2 regions of the Zoogloea sp. GDB6 genome follow, and region 1 is predicted to be linked to the other one. Evidence: predicted binding sites of a transcription regulator. Region 1 holds the regulator's gene; the other holds the start of a gene.
What was found. The regulator FNR, encoded in region 1, switches genes on or off when oxygen is low (the NO sensors DNR and NnrR bind a similar motif). The targets are predictions, from matches to a motif close to TTGANCTAGNTCAA.
Positions count from the first base shown of each region.

Region 2: AC1PQG_RS07410 (DUF2249 domain-containing protein) is a predicted target of FNR. The motif match lies at 2,774-2,787, and genes of this name have one in related genera.

Region 1 is NZ_CM161497.1:1,241,120-1,245,320, forward strand. It holds gene AC1PQG_RS05685 (oxygen-binding di-iron domain-containing protein) at 1-225, shown strand, start outside; gene AC1PQG_RS05690 (SirB2 family protein) at 298-684, shown strand; gene fnr (fumarate/nitrate reduction transcriptional regulator Fnr) at 704-1,438, opposite strand; gene hemN (oxygen-independent coproporphyrinogen III oxidase) at 1,557-2,951, shown strand; gene AC1PQG_RS05705 (sulfite exporter TauE/SafE family protein) at 3,064-3,771, shown strand; gene AC1PQG_RS05710 (universal stress protein) at 3,799-4,201, shown strand, end outside.
Region 2 is NZ_CM161497.1:1,635,104-1,639,304, reverse strand. It holds gene AC1PQG_RS07420 (hypothetical protein) at 29-1,138, opposite strand; gene AC1PQG_RS07415 (HPP family protein) at 1,239-2,423, shown strand; gene AC1PQG_RS07410 (DUF2249 domain-containing protein) at 2,430-2,696, opposite strand; gene AC1PQG_RS07405 (c-type cytochrome) at 2,942-3,355, opposite strand; gene AC1PQG_RS07400 (alpha/beta fold hydrolase) at 3,496-4,201, opposite strand, start outside.

The DNA of each region.
Region 1 (4,201 bases):
AACGAGCTGTATGTGCAGGACTTCTCCCGCCACATCCGCCATGCGGAAGGTTTTCACAAGCGCTGGATGGGCTCGGACCGGGCCAAGCGCGACTGGTGCGAGCGCGTCTCCCGCCTGGAGATCGACATGCTGGTGCCGCAGCATGGGGCCATTTACCAGGGGGCGGACGTGCAGCGATTCATTAACTGGTTCGCTGCACTGGAAGTGGGCGTGCTGCGCAGCTAAAGTGTCGCGGCCCCGTTCTTGCGGGGCCCGCCGGCAGCCCGGAGCTTTGCCGCGGAACGATGGAGGCGCGGCATGTATCTGGCTCTCAAGCATTTCCACATCACCTGCGTGGTGCTCAGCGGTTGCGGCTTCGCATTGCGGGGCTGGTGGTCGTTCAGCGGCTCGCCGCTATTGCGGGCGCGTCTGACCCGGGTGCTGCCCCATGTCGTCGATTCCTGCCTGCTGGGTAGTGCGCTCGGCCTGGCCTGGATGTCTGCCCAATACCCCTTTGTGCATGCCTGGTTGACGGCCAAGGTGCTGGGCTTGCTCGTCTATATCGGGCTGGGGAGTGTTGCGCTGAAGGCGGCGCGACCGCGTGCGCAACGCGCCGCGGCCTACGTGGGCGCGCTGGCGACGCTGTCGTGGATCGTGTCGGTGGCGGTCAGCAAGGATCCGCTCGGCTGGCTGGCCTGGCTGTGAGGCCGGGTGCCGGCGGTGCTCAGGCGGCGTGGTGGTTGAGCAGGCGCTTCAGGCCCGGCGTGTCGAGAATGCGGATGTGCTTCTGCTGGACGGCGACCAGGCCTTCTTCCTGGAAGCGGGAGAAGGCGCGGGATACCGTCTCGAGCTTGAGGCCCAGGTAGGAGCCGATCTCGTCGCGGGTCATGCGCAGGTGGAATTCCGACGGCGAGAAGCCCCGTGCAGTGAAGCGCTGGGACATGTTCAGCAGAAAGGCCGCCAGCCGCTCTTCTGCGCGCATCGAGCCGAGCAGCATCATCACGCCGTGGTCGCGGACGATCTCGCGGCTCATGATCTTGTGGAACTGGTGCTGCAGGCTCTCTACTTCCCGTGACAGCTCTTCGAGCCGGTTGAAGGGGATTACGCAGACTTCGCTGTCTTCCAATGCGATGGCGTTGCAGGAATGGTGCTCGGTGCTGATGCCGTCTAGGCCCAAGACTTCGCCGGTCATCTGGAAGCCGGTCACCTGGTCGCGGCCGTCCTCAAGGATCACGTCGGTCTTGAACGAGCCGGCGCGGATTGCGTAGATCGCCTCGAAGTTGTCGCCGGAGCGGTAGAGGTGCTGCTGCCGCTTGATCTTGCGGCGGCTGCCGACGAGCTCGTCGAGCTGGTCGATCTCATTGGGGTCGAGGCCGAAGGGAAGACACAATTCCCGCAGGTTGCACTGGGAACACGCGACCTTGATGTCCACGACCGTCACCGGAATCACCGATTTCATCTGCACGCGCAATCACCTGAACTGGATGGTTTTACCAACGTTTGGAGCCCTTTGATCCACGTCAATACTGTTTTGGATCGATTCTGCGATTGTTCAGCGCAACCAACAGAAGTGCACCATGAACACGACACAAAAAGACCTGATATTCGATCCCGAGCTCATTCGCAAGTTTGATGTGAATGGCCCGAGGTATACGTCGTACCCGACCGCTGACCGCTTCGTCGAGGCGTTCAACTCCGATGCCCTGGAGCACTGGCTCGGGAGGCGCACTGTCGGCGGAATCGGCAAACCGCTCTCATTATACTTCCACATCCCCTTCTGCAATACGATCTGCTACTACTGCGCGTGCAACAAGATCATCACCAAGGATCACGGTCGCTCCGCCAAGTATCTGGATTATCTCGAAAAGGAAGTGGACATGCAGGCGGCCAAGCTCGACGGGCCGCGGGAAGTGCTGCAATTGCACCTGGGCGGCGGCACGCCGACCTTCCTGTCCCACGACGAACTGCGCCGCCTGATGGGCATGGTCCGCAAGCACTTCACGCTGGTGCCGGACGGTGAGTATTCCATCGAGGTGGACCCGCGCAAGGTGGACGAAGCCACCGTTGCGTTGCTGGCCGAGCTCGGCTTCAACCGCATGAGCGTCGGCATTCAGGATTTCAATCCGGACGTGCAGAAGGCGGTCAACCGCGTCCAGAGCGAGGAAGAAACCAAGCTGGTGATCGACGCGGCGCGGGCCCATGGCTTCAAGTCGGTCAGCGTGGACCTGATCTACGGCCTGCCCAAGCAGAACGTGATCAGCTTCAACCGCACCCTCGAGCAGATTCTGGCGCTGTCGCCGGATCGCCTGTCGATCTACAACTACGCGCACCTGCCGAGCTTGTTCAAGCCCCAGCGCCGCATCATCGACGCGCAGCTGCCGTCCGGCGAGACCAAGCTGCAGATCCTGCAGCTGGCGATCCGCCGCCTGACCGAGGCGGGCTACGTGTATATCGGCATGGACCACTTCGCCAAGCCGGACGACGAGCTGACCACGGCTCAGCGCCAGGGGCGCCTGCACCGCAACTTCCAGGGTTACTCCACCTACGCGGAGTGCGATCTGCTGGCCTTCGGCGTGTCGGCGATCGGCAAGGTCGGCCCGACCTACGCGCAGAACGTGAAGACCCTCGACGAGTACTACGACATCATCGACACTGGCCGCCTGCCGGTGCTGCGCGGCATCGAGCTGACGCCGGACGACCTGCTGCGGCGGGCGATCATCCAGGCGCTGATGTGCCACTTCGAGCTGTCCATAGAGTCCATCGAGATTGCTCACTTGATCGACTTCAACAAGTATTTCGCCGCAGAACTCGCCGACTTGCGCGAGATGGAGAAGGGCGGCTTGCTGAAGATCGACAAGCAGTGGATCACCGTGCTGCCGGCCGGCCGCATGCTGGTGCGGGCGATTGCGATGGTCTTTGACAAGTACCTGCGCGCCGACCGGGAGCGCACCCGTTACTCGAAGGTGATCTGAACTTCCGGCCGGCTGGCCGCTCCGAGGTGGGCGGGCTAGAATGCCGGGCCAAGTGTTGGAACGCGCCCCGTGTTGCCCACGGGGCGTTTTTGTTTGTCCAGGTTGAATCTCCATGCCCGAAACCGGCTATTTCGCAGTCTTCCTCATCGGCTTGCTCGGCGGCACCCACTGTGTCGGCATGTGCGGCGGCATCGTCAGCGCGCTGACCGTGCAGTTGCCCGGCCAGCGGCGCAGTGACTGGCCCCTGCACCTGGCCTACAACGTCGGGCGGATCAGCAGCTATACGCTGGCCGGTGCGGCGATGGGGGCGATCGGTACGGTCGGGCTGCTGTTCAACAACATCCTGCCGATCCAGCTGGTTCTGTACGTGGCCGCCAACCTGATGCTGGTGGCGCTTGGGCTCTACCTGACCGGTTTCACGCGGGCCTTGTCTGGTGTCGAGCAACTCGGCCACAAGCTGTGGGCGCGCATCCAGCCGCTGACCCGGCGCTTCCTGCCGGCGCGCAGCGTGAGCCAGGCCCTTCCCCTTGGCCTGCTGTGGGGTTTTTTGCCCTGTGGCCTGGTCTATAGCGTGCTGGCGACGGCGCTGGTGACCGGCTCGGCGGAGCGCGGTGCGGGGTTGATGCTGGCTTTCGGCCTTGGCACGCTGCCCAACCTGTTGCTCGCTGGCATGCTGCTCAAGCGGCTGCGCGATGTGGTGCGGAACCGGGCGGTGCGCACGGGGTCTGGATTGGTGGTGCTGGCCTTCGGCGTGTATGGGCTGGTGACGACGCCTACCCTCGGCAGCAATCTGTGGAATGGCGTGGTCTGCCATTTCTGAGTCTTTTTCTGGAAGGCGGAGCGAATCATGAAAATCCTGCTGGCCGTAGATGATTCTCCGGTTGCCCAGCGCGTCGTCGATCAGGTGATCGCGCTGGCGGACCAACTGAAGAGCGTGCCGGATGTGCATGTGCTGTACGTGCATCCGCCGATTCCCATCGAATTTGCGACCCGCCATGTGGCCCGCGAAGCCCTGGATGCCTATTACCGCGACGAAGGCGAGGGCGTGCTCAAGGCGCCGATGGCCCGCCTGAAGGCGGCGGGGTTGCCGGTGACGCCGCATATCCTCGTGGGTCAGCCGGCAGATGTGGTGCTCCATCAGGCGACCGTGCTGGAGTGCGCTTACCTGTGCCTCGGTCGGCACGGCCGAGGCGTGGTGGCGGATCTGTTCGTCGGCTCGGTGGCGACGCGGGTGCTGCAGCGGGCCACGC
Region 2 (4,201 bases), 390 kb from region 1:
CCGGAAGATAGCACACCCGCGGGTGCTTTCAGCCCCGCTGCACCAGGGCATGCACGAGGACGCCAGCGAACAGGGCGATCCCCGCCGCCAGCAGCGCCGCCCCCACCGCCACACCGCCCAGCAGCAGGCCACCGCCAGCCAGAAACAACGCGGATCGCAAGCCACCGAAGCGCACCAGCCGCGCCCGCATGGCCGTGCGCCGGGGCGTCAACGGTCCTGGATGACGCCACACCGGCAACAGCTGGGACAGCGCCCCGGTCACCAACGGCAGCAGGAACAACGCGAAGAAACCAACGATGGCTGGACGGGCAAGCATGCCGCCCATGCCGTGCAAGGCGCCGGCACCGATGACCAGCAGCAGGCCGCAAGTCGCCCCGCTCAGCGCCACGGCCGCACCATCACCGAGCAGCCGCGCCAAGCCATAGGTCCGCCACCAGCCATACAGCGTGTGGATCAGTACGCCCCCGATCACCAAGCCCCCCACCACCGCCAGCAACGGGATGAGCCCCGCTGCGGCACTGGCCACGACACCGCCAAGTGCCCATGGCAACTGGCGCCGCAGTCTTACGGCAGCCTGCGGGTCCGGCTGGCCGAGCGCCGTCGGCATCAACACATGCAAGGTCCCGATGGCAGTCAGGCCGATGAAGCCCAAGGTATTGAGATGCAGATGCGCCAGGCGCAGCACGGCATACGCGGCCGGCCACAGCAACCCGACGAGGATCGCCACCAGCGCCGCGGCCAGACAGCCCAGCGCCGCCTTGTACCAAGCCAGCCCCGGGTGCGGGCGCCCCAATGCGGCCCGTCCGCGCCGCCACTGCCAAGCCAGGAAGCCCAGAGCCGCCGCAATGCCGATGCTCGCCGCCAGATGCAGGCTCCAGCCGGGTAGAACGCCGGCCAGCGCAGCCACCACCAGCAAGCCGGCCACTTGCAGCGCCAGCGGCAGGAAATGGACGGGCTTCTCCGCCGCGCCACTGCGCGTCAGCACCGGCACGAAATGCCCCATCGCCGCGAAGATCAGCGGCATCGCCCCCAGCGCAAAGGCCGCGTGGGCGGCTGCGGCCGGCGAGGCACCCGTCACCGCCAGCCCGATGGCCAGCCCGAACGCTGCCACAACGCTCGCCCCCAGATAGATCAGCACTTTTCCCTCCAAACAATCACAGATCAAGGCCCATGCAAGGAATCCTCCCTAGGCTGCATGCCCACCGGCATGCCAGAACAAGAAAACAAGATTTACCCCCATGGAAACCATTCGTCTCGCCCTGCTCCGTTTTTCCCGCCGCTACCTCTTCGCCGACGCCGCCCCTCTCTCCCGCACCGAACGCTGGCGTAGCGCTCTTGCTGCAATAGTTGGCGTTCTGATCTACGAAAGCGCGTTGTTTGTATTACCGGTGTCGGCCGAGGCCAAGCGACAGCTCGCCCCCCTCGGCGCCACATCGGTGATCCTGTTCACCTTACCCCACTCGCCGCTGGCCCAGCCGTGGTCCGTCGCCGGCGGCCTGCTGCTGCCGGCACTGACTGGCCTCGCCTGCGGGCACTGGATCGCCCCCCCCTTCCTCGCCGGTGCGCTGGCGGTGGCCATCTCTGTATGGCTCATGGGTCAGCTGCGCTGCATCCACCCGCCCGGCGGGGCGATGGCGCTGGTGATGGTCGGCGCCGCCTCCCAGGGACTCGACATCCCTACCAGTCTGGCGGCGGTCGGCTGGAACGTGATTGCCATGCTACTGGCCGCTACCACCGTCAACAACCTGATTCCCGGCCGGCGCTATCCGCTGTGCTCACCCGCCGTATCCACACCCAAGGTGCCAGAGCGCAGCCCCGCCGGCATCCGCCAGCCGGACCTGGCCGCAGCACTGGAAGAGATCGATGCCTACCTGGACATCAGCGAGGAAGACCTGACCCAAGTCTTCCAGCGGGCAGCACGCCACGCTTTCCATCGCCATGTATTGCTGACCTGCGGTGATGTGATGGGGCCGGCAACGCAGCGCGTGGACTTCGCCACCGAGTTGAACGAGGCCTGGCGCCTGATGAGCCGCCATGCTCTTTCAGTGCTGCCGGTGGTGGATCGGGCCGAGCGGGTCATCGGCCTGTTGACGTTGAAGGACTTCCTGCACCACGTGGAACCGGACAACGGCCAGCGCATCGGTGACAACGTACGCCGCCTGCTGCGCCCGACACCCGGCCCGCACACCGACAAGCCGGAGGTCGTCGGCCAGCTCATGCTGACGCCCCGTACCGGCCTGCGCACCGCCAGCCTTACCGACGGCATCGCCGTCGCCGCCGACATCCTCGGCCAGCGCGGCCAAGGAGCGCTGCCGGTGGTGGACGAAGCGGGCAAGCTGGCCGGCCTGATCACCCCGACAACGATGACCGCCGTGCTGTTCCAGCACGAGGCCCTCGACTACGTGCGGGGCGACCAGACCTGAACGCGTTCAGCCGAGCTTGGCGAAGTCGATGACGATCGCGCCGGGCTCGCGCTGCTGGTAGGTGATGGACACCGTCTCGCCGTAGCGTTGCTGCAGTTGGCCGAGCAGCGGCAGCGGATCGTGGTCATTGCAGAAGCGCATCGTTTCGCCCGGCACCAGTGCATCCAGCGCGCCGAAGATGGCCGCGTGGCGGAAACGCTTGGCGATGCCGCGGGCGTCGAAGGGGTAGATGGCTTCGGGGGTGGTGTGGTTGCAGACGTGGATGGTTTGCATGCTGGCTCCAAGGTATCGATAAATCCGACTGAATCTGTCGGGTATCGTCAGTGTGCCGTCAGGCACACCGGCTTTCCTTGATCTGCATCGGGTTTGCAAACCCCGCAGCGGAGGCCGACCGCAACATTGAAACCTTCAAGCGCCTACGCACCCAATCGACAGACAAAAAAAACCCGGCCGCAACTTGCCCGGCCGGGCTTTAGCGCGCGGGGGGTGCGCGCCGAGGTCAAAGGAGAATCGAACGCTTACTGGCCCTTGCTGACGATGTAGTCAACAGCGGCCTTCATCTCTTCATCGGACAGGGACGGATTGCCGCCCTTGGCCGGCATTGCACCCTTGTTTCCATTGAAGCCCTCGATGGCGTGCTTGTACAGGACGTCTTTGCCCTGGGCGATGCGCGGGCCCCAGTCGGCCTTGTCGCCCAGTTTGGGCGCGCCGGCCACGCCGGTCTGGTGGCACATCACACAGGTCTTCTTGAACACATCGAGGCCCTTGCCACCATCGGCCGCCGCGTCGGCAACCGGCGCCGGGGCTGCGGCCGGCGCAGCGGCAGCAGCAGGCGCTTCAGCCTTCGGCGCCTCGGACTTGGGGGCTTCGGACTTGCCGCAGGCGGCCAGCAGGGCAACGAGAAGCAGGGGGAGGAGTTTTGTTGTACGCATGAACGGTCTCGGTAATCTGATGGGGATTGGGGGTTCCCAAGAAGCACAGCGGGAACACGACGCGATGCTAGCCCTCCGCCCCTGCCTGTCTCATTGACCCGCATCAATTGGCGCCAGCCAATGCGCGCGTCGGCCATTCTTCAGCCCGGCTCGCCTTCCAGCGCCGCCCGCCACGCCGCCGCCATGCCTGGATGGAAGGGGTCGTGGGCGCAAGCCTCGATCCACACCAGCCGGCTGCCGGCGACGCGGGCGTGGATACGCTCGGCATTGGGCGGCGGGCAGACCACATCGTCGCGACCGTGGATCAGCCAGACCGGCACACCGGACAGTCCCGCGCAGGCCTCCAGGAAGTCCCCTTCATAAAGAAAGCAACCGGACTGCAGGTAATGGGCCTGCAGCCGGTACTTGCCCACCAGGCGGTCGAGTTCCTCCACCGTCGGCGATGGCAGCGGCGCTAACGGATCGTTCACCGCCTGCTCATAAAGCAGCCAGGCCAGCGCCGCGCCCCGGGCGCCCTCGCGCTCATCTCCACCGAGACGCGCCGCCAGTTCGGCCAGCAGATCCGGCGCATCGCCCAGCGCCGCAGACAAGGCCCGCCAGGCCTCCGGCCGCAGCGCAGCCAGCCCGCCAAAGAACCAGCGCACATTGCCGTCGCCCGGCATGAAAACGCTGCGCACCACCACGCCCTCCACCATCTGCGGATGCGCCGCCGCGTAGGCCAACGCCAGCGTCGCCCCCCACGAGCCGCCGCTCACCCACCAGCGCGCAATGCCGAGATGGCGGCGCACGTGCTCGATGTCGTCGATGAGATGCGCTGTCGTGTTGGCGCGGATCTCGCCAAACGGC